One region of the Enterococcus rotai genome, then DNA from elsewhere that is predicted to be linked to it. Evidence: predicted binding sites of a transcription regulator. Region 1 holds the regulator's gene; each other region holds the start of a gene.
What was found. The regulator LexA, encoded in region 1, represses DNA repair genes until DNA is damaged. The targets are predictions, from matches to a motif close to CNAACANNTGTTNG.
Positions count from the first base shown of each region.

Region 2: ruvA (Holliday junction branch migration protein RuvA) is a predicted target of LexA. The motif match lies at 2,980-2,993, and genes of this name have one in related genera.
Region 3: uvrB (excinuclease ABC subunit UvrB) is a predicted target of LexA. The motif match lies at 2,352-2,365, and genes of this name have one in related genera.

Region 1 covers NZ_CP013655.1:2,966,627-2,973,032, forward strand. Annotated here, with positions in the region: gene ATZ35_RS13195 (ABC-F family ATP-binding cassette domain-containing protein) at 1-338, shown strand, start outside; gene ATZ35_RS13200 (thymidylate synthase) at 351-1,298, shown strand; gene ATZ35_RS13205 (dihydrofolate reductase) at 1,317-1,817, shown strand; gene lexA (transcriptional repressor LexA) at 1,897-2,517, opposite strand; gene ATZ35_RS13215 (DUF896 family protein) at 2,756-2,998, shown strand; gene tkt (transketolase) at 3,097-5,091, shown strand; gene ATZ35_RS13225 (glucosaminidase domain-containing protein) at 5,463-6,323, shown strand; gene ATZ35_RS13230 (4-hydroxy-3-methylbut-2-enyl diphosphate reductase) at 6,378-6,406, opposite strand, start outside.
Region 2 covers NZ_CP013655.1:1,351,208-1,357,613, reverse strand. Annotated here, with positions in the region: gene ATZ35_RS06300 (CPBP family intramembrane glutamic endopeptidase) at 1-90, opposite strand, end outside; gene ATZ35_RS06295 (helix-turn-helix domain-containing protein) at 313-1,200, shown strand; gene ruvB (Holliday junction branch migration DNA helicase RuvB) at 1,304-2,317, opposite strand; gene ruvA (Holliday junction branch migration protein RuvA) at 2,330-2,941, opposite strand; gene ATZ35_RS06280 (peptide ABC transporter substrate-binding protein) at 3,098-4,771, opposite strand; gene msrB (peptide-methionine (R)-S-oxide reductase MsrB) at 4,961-5,398, opposite strand; gene ATZ35_RS06270 (acyl-CoA thioesterase) at 5,497-5,991, opposite strand; gene ATZ35_RS06265 (Maf family protein) at 6,016-6,406, opposite strand, start outside.
Region 3 covers NZ_CP013655.1:3,697,476-3,703,881, reverse strand. Annotated here, with positions in the region: gene ATZ35_RS16540 (amino acid ABC transporter substrate-binding protein/permease) at 1-2,106, opposite strand, end outside; gene uvrB (excinuclease ABC subunit UvrB) at 2,510-4,504, shown strand; gene uvrA (excinuclease ABC subunit UvrA) at 4,901-6,406, shown strand, end outside.

The DNA.
Region 1 (6,406 bases):
GCCACATCACGACTTATTTTGGATCGATGAGTGACTATTTAGCGGTAAGTAAAGAGCCCACGAAAAAAGCAACGAAAACAGAAGTAAAACCAACTAGTGAAGGTGAAAAGAAAGCAAAAACAAAGTTAACATATATGGAACAAAGAGAATGGCAAACAATCGAAACTGATATAGCACAACTTGAAGAGCGATCAGCTAAAATTACAGAAGAGATGAATCACCAAGGTGATGATTTTACAAAACTACAACAGCTTCAAACCGAATTGGCGACAGTGGAAGAAGAACTGGATGGAAAAATGGATCGCTGGGAATATTTGAGTGAATTTGCAGAAAACTAGGAGGCACAAACTATGGAAGAAGCATACTTAGAATTAGGCCGTAAAATTTTAGAGGAAGGTCATCTAAAAGAAGACCGGACTGGAACAGGGACGCGGAGTATTTTTGGGCATCAAATGCGTTTTGATTTATCTGAGGGATTTCCCTTATTAACGACTAAACGAGTGCCTTTCGGCTTGATCAAAAGCGAACTTTTATGGTTTTTGAATGGCGATACCAATATTCGTTACCTCTTACAACACAACAATCATATTTGGGATGAATGGGCGTTTGAACGTTATGTGAAAAGTGCCGATTACAAGGGACCTGATATGACTGATTTTGGCCATCGTGTTTTAACAGACGAAGTGTTTAAGCAAACTTACGAAATAGAACATAAAAAATTCTGTGAAGCAATTTTATCGGATGAGGTATTTGCTGCCAAACATGGTGAATTAGGCAACATTTATGGTGCACAATGGCGTCATTGGGAAACAAAAGAGGGTGGATTTATCGATCAATTAAAAAATGTTATTGCGATGATCAAAAAAACACCAGATTCAAGACGCTTGATTGTTTCAGCTTGGAATCCAGAAGATGTTCCTTCGATGGCGTTACCGCCGTGTCATACGATGTTTCAATTTTATGTAAATGATGGAAAATTGAGTTGTCAATTATATCAACGTAGCGGGGATGTTTTTCTAGGTGTACCTTTTAACATTGCTAGTTATGCCTTGCTGACTCATTTGATTGCGCATGAAACAGGTTTAGAAGTAGGCGATTTTGTCCACACGATCGGCGATGCTCACTTGTATACTAACCACATCGAGCAAATGAATGAACAACTGGCTCGAGAAGTTCGAGCGTTTCCTACATTAAAATTAAATCAAGAAAAAAAATCGGTATTTGATTTTGAAATGGAAGATATTGTCATTGAAGGATATGATCCCCATCCTGCAATCAAGGCGCCAATTGCCGTTTAATTTGAAAGGAGTTCCCCGATGTTAGCAGCTATATGGGCACAAGATGAACAAGGAACGATTGGAAAAGAGAATCGCTTACCTTGGCATTTGCCAAATGATCTAAAGTTTTTTAAACAAATGACGGAAGATAACACCATTGTGATGGGTAGAAAGACTTTTGAGGGAATGGGCAGCCGCCCGTTACCAAATCGTCAAACAATTGTTTTAACTAGAGATAAAGAATACCGAGCAGAAGGCGTTATTGTATTTCATACTGTGGAAGAGGTGCTTGAATACGCAAAAACTTTTGCTGGAATTACGTTTATTTCAGGTGGTTCAGCGGTATATGAGGATTTTTTACCTTATTGTGATGTGTTGTATCGCACCGTCATTAATCATTCATTTGAAGGTGATACCAAATTTCCTGCTGTTGCTTGGGATGAGTGGACATTGATCAACTTAAGTGAAGGGGAACAAGATGAAAATAATCATTATGCCTACCAATTTGAAACCTATCAGCGTAAAGTGATTGCAGAGTAAAATCATTTATGCCACTTAAACAAAAGAAACAAAGAGTCTGGGACATAACTTTTCAAGTTATGTCCCAGACTCTTTGTTTCTAAATATGATTGCGATATAAACCAACAACTTTACCTAAAATACTGACATTATTTAAAATAATTGGATCTAAAGCATCATTTTCTGGCTGTAGACGAACATGGTCCGTTTCTTTAAAGAAACGTTTGCAGGTTGCTTCATCTTCATCCGTCATGGCAATCACAATATCACCGTTTGAAGCAGCACTTTGTTTGCGGACGATGACTTGATCACCATCTAATATCCCAGCATTGATCATACTTTCTCCTCGAATCGTCAGCATGAATAAAGCATTTTCTTCTGTTCTTAGGTCAGGTGGGAGCGGGAAGAAGTCAGATGCTTCTTCAACTGCTAAAATAGGCTCACCAGCTGTAACAACACCAAGCATAGGGATCACAGTAGGTTTGACCCCGATTCTTTCTAGACCGTCTGCTGTCAATTCAATGGCTCTTGGCTTTGTAGGGTCACGCAGGATCATTCCTTTTTTTTCTAAACGGGCTAAATGGCCATGGACAGTGGATGTCGAAGAAAGGTCAACTGCTTTTCCAATCTCTCTTACGGTTGGAGGATAACCTTTAAGTTCAACTTGTTCATATATATATTTTAGTACTTCAATTTGTCTTGTGTCTGTACGTTTCACCACAATCCGCACCTTCTTTCAATTTATATTTTTAGTGTACCATAGTTTTGTACAGGAATCAAACAAGCGTTCGTGTTTCTGTTAAACGTGGCTTTAGGTTAATTTTTACTAAAAAGTAAGTAGGCTTTCAATGTTAAATTCTGTATTTAAAGGTACTTGTTTCCCTTTTTTATTAAGAATATAGTTGTATTTTTGGCGCTCATCTTATAAGATAGACATGGAAAGTAAAGGAGGTAAAAGCATGTTATCATCAGAAAAAATGACTCGTATCAACGAACTTGCCAAAAAAGCAAAAGAAAATGAGTTGACTGAAAAAGAAAAAGAAGAACAAAAAGTGCTTCGTCAAGAATACCTAGCTGCTTTTCGCGGCGGTATGCGTCACCATATCGAGGGCATGAAAGTCGTTGATCCTAAAGGGAATGACGTTACACCAGAGAAGTTAAAAGAGATCCAAAAGGCAAAAGGCCTGCACAATAGAAAATAATTTCAGTTTTTTTTACTAAAAGTAATTGCTTTCATAAACGAAATACGCTAAACTATAGTTAATAAAGGTAAAAAAAACCTAAATAGGAGATGATTTTTTTGTTCGACAACACTGATCAGTTAGGCGTCAACACGATTCGTACATTGAGTATTGAAGCAGTACAAAAAGCAAACTCAGGCCATCCAGGCTTACCAATGGGTGCTGCACCTATGGCGTATGCGCTTTGGACAAAACATTTGAAAGTAAACCCAAAAACAGCTAGAAATTGGGTAGATAGAGACCGTTTCATTCTTTCAGCAGGTCATGGTTCTGCAATGCTTTATAGCTTACTTCATTTAGCAGGTTATGGCGTAACAATGGATGATTTGAAGAGTTTCCGTCAATGGGGTAGTAAAACTCCAGGACATCCAGAAGTCCATCATACAGATGGTGTTGAAGCGACTACTGGTCCTTTAGGTCAAGGGATTGCAATGGCAGTTGGAATGGCGATGGCTGAAGCGCACACTGCTGCGACATACAATCGCGATAGTTTCCCTGTGATTGATCACTATACGTATGCTTTATGCGGTGATGGTGATTTGATGGAAGGTGTTTCTCAAGAAGCGAGCTCGATGGCTGGGCACATGAAATTGGGCAAATTGATTGTGTTGTACGATTCAAATGATATCTCTTTAGATGGTCCAACTTCAAAAGCCTTTACAGAAAATGTTGGGGCTCGTTATGAAGCATACGGATGGCAACATATTTTAGTAAAAGATGGTAATGATTTAGAAGAAATTTCTAAAGCAATTGAAGCAGCCAAAGCTGAATCAGATAAACCAACCTTGATCGAAGTCAAAACAGTTATTGGTTATGGTGCTCCAAAAGAAGGCACATCTTCTGTTCATGGTGCCCCAATCGGAGCAGATGGCATTACTGCGGCTAAAACTGTTTATGGTTGGGAATATCCTGATTTTACTGTTCCGGAAGAAGTTGCTGCTCGTTTTAAAGAAACAATGGTAGAAAAAGGCGGCAAAGCTGAAACTAATTGGAATGACATGTTTGCAAACTATACAAAAGCACATCCTGAATTAGCAAAACAATTCAAACAAGCTTTTGCGGATGAACTTCCTGAAAATTGGGATAAAGAATTACCAACTTATGAGGTAGGTTCGAGTGCTGCAAGTCGTGTAACAAGTAAAGAAACAATTCAAGCAATCTCTAAGGCTGTACCAGGTTTCTGGGGTGGTTCTGCTGATTTATCTGCATCAAACAATACAATGGTCGCAGCAGAAAAAGATTTTGAACCGGGTCAATATGAAGGTCGCAATATTTGGTTTGGCGTTCGTGAGTTTGCCATGGCTGCAGCGATGAACGGAATTCAACTACATGGTGGTAGCCGTGTATATGGTGGAACATTCTTTGTCTTTACTGATTATTTACGTCCTGCGGTTCGTTTAGCAGCGATTCAAAATACTCCTGTAACTTATGTACTGACGCATGATTCTGTAGCGGTAGGGGAAGATGGCCCAACGCATGAACCTGTTGAGCAATTAGCAAGTATCCGTTGTATGCCTGGTGTTCAAGTGATTCGTCCGGCTGATGGGAACGAAACAGTTGCTGCATGGAAAATCGCTATGACGACTAAAGACGCTCCGACTGTTTTAGTTTTAAGTCGCCAAAACTTACCTGTTATTGAAGGAACCAAAGAACATGCTGGAGAGCTTGTTCAAAAAGGTGCCTATGTGATTTCTAAGCAAAAAGGTGAGAAACCAGAAGGAATCCTAATTGCAACTGGTTCAGAAGTGAACTTAGCCATTGAAACTCAAAAAGCATTGGCAGAACAAGGCAAAGATGTTTCAGTCGTTTCAATGCCAAGTTTTGATTTATTTGAAAAACAAACAGCAGAATATAAAGAATCTGTTTTACCTAAAGCTGTGACCAAGCGTGTGGCAATCGAAGCTGCTTCACCATTCGGGTGGGAACGTTATGTTGGTACAGCTGGTACAACTGTGACGATCAACCACTTTGGTGCTTCAGCTCCTGGCGATTTAGTCTTAAAAGAATTTGGTTTTACAGTTGAAAATGTCGTAACAAAATATAATGAATTATAAATAGTAAATGAAAAAGCAAAAGTCCGAATTAGTTGGACTTTTGCTTTTTTTGTTGGTGTAAATAGAGTGTATAATTTGTAAAAAAATGGATAGAAGAGAGCTTGTAACATCCGTGTAACATTTGCAATATTTTTCTATTTATTATAAAAAAGTTAATAAATAGAAATCTAAAGGATTCTTGATGGGAAATACAGTCCAAAAATAGACACCATGTAAACTGAACAAAACAATTGCTCCTGAAACTATAAAACAAAAATTTCAGCTAGATTACACTCACTTTAAAACTTCAAATTTCAGGAGTAAATAATTGTTTATAAAAAATTCCACGAGTAAAATGGTGTTACGATGTTCTATTGAGGAGGAACAAATGAATGGACGAGATCAAAACAAGAAGTAGTAGACACCAACAAAAAACACAGAAGAATAATCATAAAAGAATAGTTTCTGTGATTGGGACTTCATTAGTATTTCTTCCTGTCGCAGGGAATCTGTTACCATTGGGTGTTCAAGCGACAGAAGTTGAAACTCAAGGAGCAGTTTCACAACAAGCATTTATTGATTCTATTGGCTATTCAGCTACTTCAGTAGCGGATGCAAATGATTTATATGCCTCTGTCATGATCGCTCAAGCATTATTAGAGAGTAGTTATGGAACTTCAGGTTTAGCTGCGGCTCCAAACTATAATTTATTCGGTGTCAAAGGAAGTTATGGTGGACAAACAGTTTATATGCCTACAGCTGAATATTTGAATGGTGAATGGGTCACTGTAACCGAACCATTTAGAAGTTATCCATCCTATACTGAGTCGTTTCAAGACCATGCTAACGTGCTTAAAACAACGATAGCTTCAAGTGGTAACTATCATTACTCTGGTGTATGGAAAAGTAATACAACGAGTTATATGGATGCAACAGCGGCTTTAGCTGGTCGCTATGCAACGGATCCTAACTATGCAAGTAAACTGAACTGGTTGATTTCTACCTACGGTTTAACAGCGTACGATAGTGGTAGTACCGTAGCCACTACAGCCTATGAAAACCAAGCAAGCAGCGATCAAGCGGCAATTGGACAAAGTAGTGCCACTGTTGCTGGGCAAACATACACAGTAGCCTCTGGTGATACTCTTTGGGGAATCGCTGAAAAATACGGAGTTTCAGTGGATCAATTGATGGCTTCAAATGGTATCACAGCTGAATTGATCACTGTAGGACAAGTATTACAAGTTGCCTAAGAAAAGCTATCAACAAACAGTCATCTAGATGACGAATTGTTGATAGCTTTATTTTTATCGTTTTCCTGATCGCAATTCTTCTA
Region 2 (6,406 bases), 1.6 Mb from region 1:
ATGCAATAAGGAGTAAAACGCACCTCCTAATAATACTAATGAAACAATTGCTGGAACTAGTTTTACTTTTTTATCAAATAATTCTTGCATTTTTTCCACACCCTTAAGGTTATTTTCTTTTAGTATAATTTCTATCTTTAGTGCAAACAAATAATCCGCCTAGTTTATATGCCATTCATTTCTTCTGTTTAGATAATAACCATTTTTTCTTCTAACCATTGTTTTAGTCTTATATATAGGACCTAAACAGACACAACCTTTTGACTTTTTATAGAAAAAAAAGCTACACTAAGCTTGGGAGGTCATTGACAGATGAAAAATTATGGACTTACTATTCGAAAAATACGCTTAGATAAAGGCTATAGTCAAAAAGAAATCTACACTGAAATTATTACTAAGTCATATGCTATTGAATTCGAACAAGGGAAACACGATATTTCACTTTTCTTATTTACGCAGATTTTAGATCGTTTGAGGATAGATATTGATGAATTTTTTTATATTCATAACGATTATCATCTGGAGGAAGAAAATGATTATATCAACAATTTTTCCCATGCAGCCAATCGCCATGATATCAAATCACTAGAAAAAATGTATCAACTACTCCTGCATCACGTTCCACCTACAACCTTGACCCTTGTTCATCAGGCAGAACTCCGTTTAAGAATTCAGTCCCTTACCTATTTTGAAACTTATAAAAACTTTGAACATTGGCAAGGGAATCCAGAAGATATTCAGATTATTGGACATTACCTAATGAACGTACAGAGCTGGACCTTGCAAGAAATTCTCTTGTTTAGTAACAATGCTGATATGTTTAACCAAGAACAACAAATTTTCTTTTTTAAACAATTACTAAAATCCTTACCTAACTATCGAGCATATGATCGTGCAATTCCCGTCTATGCTTCATTACTCACAAACATACTCCCCACTTTATTCCGTATGCAAGAATGGGCTGAAATTTCACAAGGACTAGATTGGTTAAAACAGCTAAGCAGCGAATACACAAACAGTTTTTTCCGAATCGTTTTCATCTACTACAGCGGATTATTTGCTATCTGTCAGGAAGACAGTATAGCTGGAGAAAGAAAGGTGTTATGGGCGTTGAATACCTTAAAAATAATAGACCAAGCAGATATTGCAGCCGAGTTTGAAGCCTTCTTTCAAACAATCAACGATCGAGCAAATGAGTAACCTACCTGAACTCATTTCAGCCCATGCAATGTCTCTAACCTTGTCCTTAGAAAATAAAAACACTCAAACTACTTGTTATTTGTAGTTTGAGTATTCTCGTCTCTTATTCTTGATAATAAGATTCATAACCAAAATGTTCATAGGCTAATGCTGTTGCGATCCGTCCCCTTGGCGTTCGCTTGATAAAGCCTTTCTGGATCAAATAAGGCTCGTACATATCTTCTACTGTTTCAGTCTCTTCACTAATATTGACAGCTAATGTACTCAAACCAACAGGACCACCACCATATAATTCGATCATTGTTTTTAATAACTTTTGGTCGACGTAATCTAGCCCTTGATGATCAACCTGTAATAAGGTCAATGCTTGATCGGCAATCCCTCGATCGATTGTCCCATTCGACTGAACTTGGGCGAAATCACGTACTCGTTTTAACAGACGATTGGCGATTCGCGGGGTACCTCGAGAACGGCGAGCGATCTCAAATGCGCCTTCTTCTACGATTTCTGTTTGAAAAATGTCCGCAGAACGCAAAACGATTTCTTTCAGATCCTGTGTTTCATAATATTCCATATGGGAAATAATCCCAAAACGATCTCGCAGTGGCGCTGATAACATCCCCGCTCTAGTGGTTGCACCAATCAAGGTGAAAGGCGGCAAGGGAAAATGAACAGGATGAGCTGTTGTCCCCTGTCCTACCATGATATCTACATAGAAATCCTCCATTGCAGAATAAAGCATTTCTTCTACTACCCGAGGGAGACGATGAATTTCGTCGATAAATAAAACATCTCCTGGCTCTAATTCATTTAAAATAGCGACTAAATCTCCAGCACGCTCAATGGCTGGTCCGCTAGTGGTACGAATATTAACATGCATTTCATTGGCGATCACCATTGCCATCGTTGTTTTACCAAGTCCAGGCGGTCCATACAAAAGAGTGTGATCTAGGGCTTCTTCCCGATTGCGGGCAGCTTCGATATAGATCGTAAGCTCCTGTTTGACTTTATCTTGACCGATATATTGTTCGAGAAATTGGGGACGTAGTGACTTTTCTAAGGACTCTTCTCCCTCGCTTGTTGTTTCAGCGGAAAGTAGTCTTTCATCTTCTGTCATAGCCATTCCTCCTTAACGTTTCATCATGAATTTTAGTGCATTGCGTAAGTATTCGTCTGTTTGCAGGTTGCCTAGTTCTTCTAGTTTCGGTGTGATGCGCTTGATTTCTTTATCACTGTACCCTAATGCACTCAATGCTTCTAAAGCTTCTGTTAGCGACTGATTAGCGGATTGGTTCGTTGGTGTTTTAGCCATTGCTTCAACAGCTGCTTCTGAAGTTTCCAGTTCGCCTAATTTTCCTTTCAGGTCAAGTACCATTTGCTGCGCTGTTTTTTTACCTACACCAGGGAATTTGGTTAAATAAGCAGCATCTTCACTTTCGATTGCATTGATCAAACCACCATGATCTTCTGATGCCATGATTGCTAATCCGCTTTTAGGTCCGATTCCTGAAACGCTAATTAGTTTTAAAAAGAGTTGCTTTTCATCTAAATCACCAAAGCCGTATAATAAATGAGCATCCTCGCGAACAACTTGATGCACATAGATTTTAACTTGCTGATCGGTTTTGCCTGAATAGCGGTACGGATTGCCTACAGAAATTTGATACCCAATGCCATTTGTTTCGACTACAATATAATAAGGGCTGATAAAAGTCACCTTACCAATGATATATTCGTACATAATTTCACCTTTCTTGCTAGCGTTGCTTTTGCTTTACACGCACATACGTTTCTATTTTAGCACAAATTCAGGAAAATCAGTAGTTAGAAAAAAAGCATCTGCTTAAATAAAAAAAGCCAGTACGAATTGGTTTAAACTTCGTACTGGTTCATTTTATTATTCAGAAATATACGTCCACTTATAATCATAACGTGCGCCAGCTCCGTGAGCAATCACACCTTTGACTTTTGAACTACGCATATGCGCTTCCGCTTTTTGATAGACTGGAGCAACACCCATATCGTCCATCAATAGCTTCTCAGCATCTACCATATCTGTCCAGCGTTTTTCTGGATCTGCGGCATTTTTACTACCTGAATCTTTAACTAATTGATCATATTTTTCATTTGAGTAACGTCCTCTATTGTATGATCCACCTGTTAGGAAAAGATCAGTAAAACTACTTGGATCGGCATAATCAGCACCCCAACCGCCCATGATCACTTCAAATTCGCCATTTTTACCACGATCTAAACGAACCGTAAACGGTACATTTGTAACGGTCACATCTACGCCATCAAGCGTTTCTTTCACTGCTCCTTGTATATATTCCAATACTTTTTTAGTAGAATCAGTATCGTCACCCACGATATCAAACTTGAATGAATCGATTCCTAATTCCTTTTTCGCTTTTTCCCAGTATTCTTTCGCTTTTTTAGTATCATGTGTCAATACGTTTTTATTTTCGTCAGCAAAATCCTTATTGCCTTCTGGTGAAAATGACATGCCTGCTGGCACAAGACCAGTCGAAGCAATCGAACCGTCTCCTAAGATTCGATCAACTAGCGCATCACGATCGATCGAATAAGAGATTGCTTTACGTAGATTCGCATTGTGGTAAGGTGATTTTTCATCTCTTTGGTTAAATTCAAGATAAGAAGTACGCGCATCTTTTTCAATCACAAGTTCTGGATCATCGGCCATTTGTTTCGCTAATTCACCACTTAAAATCACATCATCTACTTGTCCGTCTTGGAACAGATTCAACGATGTTGGTGCTTCTTTCACTACTTTGACTTCGATCTTATCTAACTGAACAGTCTCTTTATCCCAATATTGGTCGTTCTTTGTATAAGACCACTCCGTATCCGTTCCAGCTCCATCAAAATCAGTCAATGTAAATGGTCCATTGTAGACAGACGCTTCACTTGTTGCGGCATAATCTTTGCCTTTTTCATCTACGATTTTCTTATTTTGCGGGAAAAATGATGGAAATGCTAATAGATAATCAAAATAAGGTGTTTCTTGCTCTAATGTTACTTCTAATTCGTAATCACTGACTGCTTTGATTCCTAATTCATCTAATGGCTTTTTACCGTCTGAAACATCCGCTCCGTTTTTAACTAAGGCAAACATGTAAGCATATTCAGCTGCTGTTTTAGGATCTGCTGTCCGCTGCCAGCCATAAACGTAGTCTGCGGCTACAACAGGATCGCCGTTTGACCATTTAGCATCTTCTCTTAGCTTGAAGGTATAGGTTAAGCCATCGTCGCTTTTTTTCGCCATTTCAGCCGCACCTGCAGCATGTGGTTTGCTTTTCGCATCTAATCGGTACAAGCCTTCATAAATATTATTAAAGGCTGAAAAACTGATGGTATTTGTTCCTAATGATAAATCTGCTGTTGGCATTTCTTGTTGCACGACTAATCGAAAAAGCTGTTCCCCACTCGCTTTTTTGCTGTCGCTGCTACTATCTGTCGAATCAGTCTTGCTGCCGCCACCACAAGCTGCTAATACCAATGTAGACAACAGCATAACACTGATTAACTTCGTCATATTTTTCTTTTTCATTTTTTTCTCCTTAATAAGCAATAATTTTCTTTCTGAATTTTAATTTTCTGAATATTCTTATAATACTAGATGTATTCAAAAAATGCAACCTTTTTTATACATTCTAAAAATAACACTTACTTTAAAGTTGAGTGGACAATAAAAAAAGCCTATCTAAACAGATTTCACCTGTTTAGATAGGCTTTATCATTATTTAAATAAGGGTTTATATTCCCCATAGCCTTCTTTTTCTAGGTCTGCTACTGGAATAAACCGCAACGCTGCCGCATTGATACAATAACGTAAACCACCTTGATCTGTAGGTCCATCTGTAAAGACGTGTCCTAGGTGAGAGTCTGCTTCTTTACTGCGCACTTCAACTCGATGCATGCCTAAAGAAAAATCGCTATGCTCTACTACATCTTGTTTTTCAATTGGTTTCGTAAATGCTGGCCAACCGCACCCTGCATCATATTTATCCGTTGAGCTAAAGAGAGGTTCGCCACTAACGATATCGACATAAATGCCCTCTTGATAGAAATCGTCATATTTACCAGTGAAAGGTCGCTCTGTTGCATTTTCTTGGGTCACTGCATATTCGATATCAGATAACTTCTCTTTCAACTCTTCTTTTGATGGTTTTTCCATGACAAATCACACCCTTACTTTTTTAGTTAGTCTTATCATAGCATCATTGCGAAAAAAACACTCATTTTCTGTTTAGAAAATGAGTGTTACTGCCTTAATCAATTCCAAGGGATAGTCAAATCGACATTTTGGGCAAGATCAAGACTTTCTTGTCGTTTTGCTTGTCTAACTTGTTTTCTCGCTTCGTAACCTTGACAGATAAATTGTTCTTCTTTTGTCTCAGGTTCGATCTCTTCAGGTAGACTGCTTCCTTTAGGTACAACGAAAGTCATAAAGCAAGTGCCTGCTAAATAACGTTCACCCGTAAATAAATCTTCCCCAATCACTTTAGCAAATATTTCCATCGAACGTGTGCCGACACCAGACACATACGCATCGATACAGACAGAGTGGCTAGCTTTTAACGGTGCTAGAAAGTCTAGGTGATCCACAGAAGCGGTCACGATTGCGGCTCTTGACACTCGAACAGCAGCGATGCCAGCCGTTTCATCTAACCACGCCATCAATTGACCGCCAAATAAGGTTTTATGAAAATTCAAATGAGGATAGGTGATCATATGTGTTTGGATCGCTCTTGTTTGTGAACATTTCATTGATTTTTTCCTTCTTTCCTTGTTCTAGCACTGATCAAAAGACGGCAGCATACGATAAAGGGTAGCAATTGGAAGGCCCATGATCGAATAGTAATCCCCTTGAATACTTTTTACCAGCAGAGCTCCTTGTTCTTGGATTCCATATGCACCAGCTTTGTCTTCATACTCTTTTGTATCTAAATAACGATTGATTTCTTCATCTGTCAAATCATAAAATTCAACTGTTGCTGGAACCGTTGCAGAAGATTCTTGATCATCTTTCATCAAGACAACACTGGTATACACTTTATGTGTTCTACCACTCAGTTGTCTCAACATCCGAAAGCCATCTTCTCTAGAAGCGGGTTTTCCCAATATTTCATTATCGATCGTGACGATCGTATCAGAACCAATCACTAGATCATTTGGATACTGT
Region 3 (6,406 bases), 730 kb from region 1:
GATCAAGATCAAATACATCATGGCAATTACGAAGTAGACCATGGTACTTTGTAAGTTTCTAGCAACGATGATTTTACCTGTTTGCAACAACTCGATCAAACCAATTGCAGAAAGGATCGTTGTATCTTTTAATGAGATAACAAATTGATTGACGAAAGAAGGAATCATGATTTTGATAGCTTGTGGTAAAATGATTTTTTGCATCGTACGATTGTATGACAGACCTAAACTACGTGATGCTTCCATTTGACCGACTGGTACTGCATTGATCCCGCCACGGACAATTTCAGAGATATAGGCACTTGCGTTTAAGGTCAGTGTAATGATTCCGGCAAGAAATACTGGAATATTGAAACCTAGGATTCCTGGTAAACCAAAGTAGATAAAGAATGCTAATACCATTAAGGGAATCCCACGAATAATATCAACATAAATCGTCGAAATCACGCGTAAAGTTTTTGATGGTGAGGCACTGAATAATCCAAAAAGTACTCCCACGATCAGGGCTAAAATAAATGAAATCAAGGTTAATTGAATCGTCATCCATAATCCGTTTAATAATCGTTTCCAGTTATTTTGAATCATGCCGACGAATGTTGATTCATCCACTTTATTTTCAGTAGAGCCGTCTTTTACGTATTTTCCGATGATTTCATCATATTCACCAGTTCGTTTTAATTCTGCTAAACCTTCATTAAACATTTGAATCAGTTCAGGATTTTTACCTTTTTTAACAGCAAATCCATATTTTCCACCTTCTTCACGTGGAATTGGCGTTGTTAATGGTTGTTTTTGAGCCACACCATAACCAATGACAGGATAGTCATCCATCATAGCATCGATCTCATTGATTTCAAGTGCACTGTATAATGCGTCTGTCGTATCTAGATATTTGATCGAATAACCATACTTATCTTTGTTCGTTTCAAGGAAATCAGCACTTTCAGTTCCGATTTTAGCGCCGACTTTTTTATCTTTTAAATCCTCGTAAGAATGGATTTTGTCATTGCCTTTTTTTACAGCAATTTGAATTCCACTATTGAAGTAAGGAGTAGAAAAGTCAAAGGATTTTTCACGTTCATCTGTGATCGTCATGCCGGCGATCATTGCATCGGCTTGACCAGACTCGACGGCTTGAACAGCTGAGCTGAAACCAATAAATTTAAACTCAATAGTAAAATCTTGTAGTTCTGCGATTCGATTGACTAAATCAACATCGATTCCTTCATATTTGCCATCAGAATTTTGAAATTCAAATGGAGCGAAAGTCGAATCGCTAGCGACTACATAAGTGTCTTTTTTTGGTTGGATTTTTTTCATTTTAGATTCTGAGTCGCTTTCAGTTCCAGTAGAAATATACTTACTTACGATCTCATCATATTTGCCTGAACTTTTTAGTTTTTTTAAACCAGCATTGAATTTTTCAATCAATTCTTTTTTTTCGCCCTTTTTCACAGCGAAACCGTAAGAACTACCAGTTTCTTTTTCACCGACTAACTGTAATTTTTGACCATTTGTTATGGCATATCCTAAAACCGGATAATCATCAAAGATAGCATCGGCTTCACCATTTTCAAGAGCTTGATAAAGACCTGTAGCATCATCAAAATTTTTGATTGTATAGTCATATTTTTCTTGATTCTTTTCCAAGAAAGTGGCGCTTTCCGTCCCTACTTTTGCGGCTACAGTTTTTCCTTTTAAGTCTTCATAGCCTTTGATTTTATCATTGCCTTTTTTGACGGCCATTTGTAAGCCACTATCAAAATAAGGTTCTGAAAAGTCGAATGATTTTTTACGTTCATCTGTAATACTCATACCTGCGATCATGCCATCGACTTGTTTTGATTGGACAGCTTGAATGGCACTATCAAAGCCCAAAGGTTTCAAATTCACTTCAAAATTCTGATCCTCAGCGATCGCATGAAGTAAATCAACATCGATTCCTACATATTCTCCTTTAGAATCTTGAAATTCAAATGGGGCAAATGTCAAATCTGTTCCTATATTATATGTTTTTTCCTCAGCCTGAGCATTCTGCCCAAGGGTAAATGTCAGTAGACTTGCCATCATTACAATGAATGAAAGTAAAAAGTGTTTCCTTTTCATAAAATACCTCCTATATTTGCATATTGGATAATTATATAGTAAGAAAAGGCAAAAACACAAGTCATTCACCATGATAAAGTCAAAAAAAAATCATTTCCTTACATCACATGTTACGTAATATAACATATCCGAGATGAGTTAAAAATCTTAACGGCTATTTTTGGGTGGCAGAAGGATGCAAACAAAAGATTAAATAAAATGTAAATCAGCAAAGAATGCGTATACGCAATCCGTTCTAAAACTAGCGAAAATATGTTCGGTATGTTAAAATAATTTCAGAAGTTTCTTTTCAATTTTAAGGTGATCATTCAAAAAAATAGAATATATTTTGGTGTAACACATGATCGTTTTCATTTTGATTGAATTGAATTTACAATTATTATAGGCAAGAGGAGGATGTTGAATGATAGAAAGAGAGACCTCCAATACATTTGACTTAGTATCAAAATATAAGCCAGATGGAGATCAACCAGAAGCAATCAAAAGGTTAGTAGAAGGTATCGAAGGCGGAGAGAAAGCACAGATTTTGTTAGGTGCTACGGGAACCGGTAAAACATTTACGATGTCTAATGTCATTACGGAAGTAAACAAACCGACATTAGTTATTGCTCATAATAAGACATTAGCTGGACAGCTTTATGGAGAGTTCAAAGAATTCTTTCCAAATAACGCGGTCGAGTATTTTGTTAGTTATTATGACTACTATCAACCAGAAGCTTATGTTCCTTCAAGTGATACATATATTGAAAAAGATGCTAGTATCAATGACGAAATCGATAAATTGCGACATTCGGCAACTAGTTCATTATTAGAACGAAACGATGTGATCGTAGTGGCATCTGTCTCATGTATTTTTGGTTTAGGTGATCCCAAAGAGTATAGTGAGCAAGTTGTTTCGATTCGTGTAGGCATGGAGATGGATCGTAGTCAGCTGTTGACTGATTTAGTAAATATTCAATTTGAGCGAAACGATATAGATTTTCAACGTGGGCGCTTTCGTGTTCGTGGCGATGTTGTTGAAATTTTCCCAGCATCACGAGATGATCATGCGTTACGAGTTGAATTTTTTGGCGATGAAATTGAGCGGATTCGAGAAGTTGATGCATTGACTGGTGAAGTGATCGGTGAGACAGAACATGTCGCAATCTTTCCAGCAACGCACTTTGTGACCAATGAAGATCATATGGAACATGCTATTTCGCAAATCCAAGAAGAGCTGGACGCTCGTCTAACTGTTTTACGTAATGAAAATAAATTATTAGAAGCACAACGTTTGGAGCAGAGAACAAATTACGATATCGAAATGATGCGAGAAATGGGCTATACATCTGGTATCGAAAATTATTCTCGTCATATGGATGGCCGATCAGAAGGCGAACCGCCGTATACATTGATTGACTTTTTCCCAGATGACTTTTTACTTGTGATCGATGAGTCACACGTGTCGATGCCGCAAATTCGTGGTATGTATAATGGTGACCGTGCTAGAAAACAAATGCTGGTAGATTATGGTTTCCGTTTACCTAGTGCTTTGGATAATCGCCCGTTACGGTTAGAAGAATTTGAAAAACATGTGCATCAAGTGGTGTACGTTTCTGCAACACCTGGACCATACGAGTATGAACAAACAGATACTGTTATTCCTCAGATCATTCGTCCGACAGGCTTATTAGATCCATTGATCGAAGTTCGTCCGATCATGGGACAAATCGATGATTTAGTAGGCGAGATCCATGAACGAGTTGAGAAGGATCAACGTGTATTCATCACCACTTTAACGAAAAAAATGTCTGAAGACTTAACCGATTATCTTAAAGAGTTGGGGATCAAAGTCAAATACCTGCATAGTGACATTAAGACCTTAGAACGAACAGAAATCATTCGAGATTTACGTTTAGGTGAATTTGATGTCTTGATCGGGATCAACTTGCTCCGTGAAGGGTTAGATGTACCTGAAGTATCATTGATTGCGATTTTAGATGCTGATAAGGAAGGTTTCTTGAGAAGTGAGCGTTCACTGATCCAAACCATTGGTCGTGCCGCTCGTAATTCAGATGGTCGCGTTATTATGTATGCTGATAAAATCACTGATTCGATGCAAAAAGCGATGGATGAAACAGCACGACGCCGTTCGATCCAAGAAAAATATAACGAAGAACATGGTATTACACCGAAAACAATCATTAAAGAAATCCGTGAGTTGATTTCAATCTCTAAAACAAATGAAAAAGGTGAACCAATCAAGATCGATAAATCTTATCATGAATTGAGTCGTCAAGAAAAAGCCGATTTATTAATGAAGCTAGAAAAAGAAATGCGCGATGCAGCTAAAGCATTGGACTTTGAAACCGCGGCGACTTTAAGAGATACGATTTTGGAGTTGAAAGCAGCAGAGTAAGGCGGATGGGCTAAAGGGAAATAATAAGGATCAATGTCTTAGTAACAGAAGGAAGCAACGTTCCTTGCAGTCACCTTGTACCAAGTCTTTTCGTGCGACGAGTAATCGCAGGAGCATTCAACATCAACTCATTTCTTCGTTGTGTTTCTTGGCATGTTTCACAGCAAAGGAGAGCCGTTACTCTTGCGAATTTATTCGTTAAGAGGTAAGGGACATCAGGTAAAGGGAATAGAAGATACTAAGGATCAACGTTCCCTGCGGTCACCTTGTACTGTTCAACATCAGTTCAGAAAAACATTATCACTGTGTTTCACAGCAAAGGAGAGCCGTTACTCTTGCGAATTTATTCGCTAAGAAGTAAGGGGCATCGGACCAATAAGTATAAGGAGAGTAGTAATGGCAAATGATAAAATCGTCATTCATGGCGCACGTGCACATAATTTAAAAGATATAGATGTTACGATTCCTCGTGACAAAATGGTTGTAGTAACTGGGCTTTCTGGTTCTGGGAAAAGTTCACTAGCTTTTGATACGCTATACGCAGAAGGGCAACGCCGTTATGTGGAAAGTCTTTCAGCTTACGCAAGACAATTTTTGGGTCAGATGGATAAACCTGATGTAGACAGTATTGATGGGTTGAGTCCAGCGATTTCGATCGATCAAAAAACGACAAGTAAAAACCCACGCTCAACAGTAGGAACCGTAACCGAGATCAATGATTACTTAAGATTGTTGTTTGCTCGAGTAGGGCATCCAATTTGCCCAAATGATGGTACTGAAATCACGAGTCAATCTGTTGAACAGATGGTAGACAAAGTCTTAGAACTGCCGGAAAAAACGAAGCTCCAAGTACTAGCACCTGTGATCGTGAAGAAAAAAGGGCAACACAAAAAAGTATTTGAAATGATTCAACGAGAAGGCTATGTTCGGATGCGGGTAGATGGGGAAACCTATGATGTAAGCGAAGCACCTGAACTTGAAAAAAATAAAAAGCATGATATTGCGATCGTGATCGATCGTATTGTTGTAAAGGAAGGCATCCGTTCCCGTTTATTTGATTCATTTGAAGCAGCCTTAAGATTGGCAGACGGTTATGCACTAGTTGACGTAATTGGTGGAGAAGAAATGTTGTTCAGCGAACATTATGCTTGTCCATACTGTGGTTTTACAGTAGGTGAATTAGAACCAAGATTGTTTTCTTTTAATGCGCCATTTGGAGCGTGTCCTGATTGTGATGGATTAGGAATAAAATTGGAAGTCGATCGTGATCTAGTCATTCCAGATCCAACTAAAACATTGCGAGAAGGGGCAATTGCACCTTGGAATCCAATCAGTTCTCAATATTATCCGCAAATGTTGGAACAAGCAGCTGACAGTTTCAATATTGACATGGATACACCATTCAACGAACTTCCCGAGGAACATCAAGAAATTATTTTGAATGGTTCGAATGGAGAACCTTTCCACTTTCATTATGAAAATGATTTTGGCGGAGTGCGTGATGTGGAAGTTCCATTTGAGGGTGTCTTAACAAATATCAAACGTCGATACCATGAAACAAATAGTGACTTTACTCGTGATCAAATGCGATTATATATGACTGAATTAACTTGTCAAACATGTAAAGGGTACCGTTTGAATCCCCAAGCTTTATCCGTTAAAATCGATAACACGAATATCGGTCAAGTCAGTGAATTAGCTATTAAAAATGCAGTAAAATTTTTCGAAACAGTGACGTTATCTGAACAAGAACAAATGATTGCCAAACCGATTTTAAAGGAAGTTGAGGATCGTCTGAACTTTTTAAAAAATGTCGGGCTGGATTATTTAACTCTTAGCAGAGCAGCTGGGACATTGTCGGGTGGTGAAGCACAGCGGATTCGTTTAGCGACTCAAATTGGT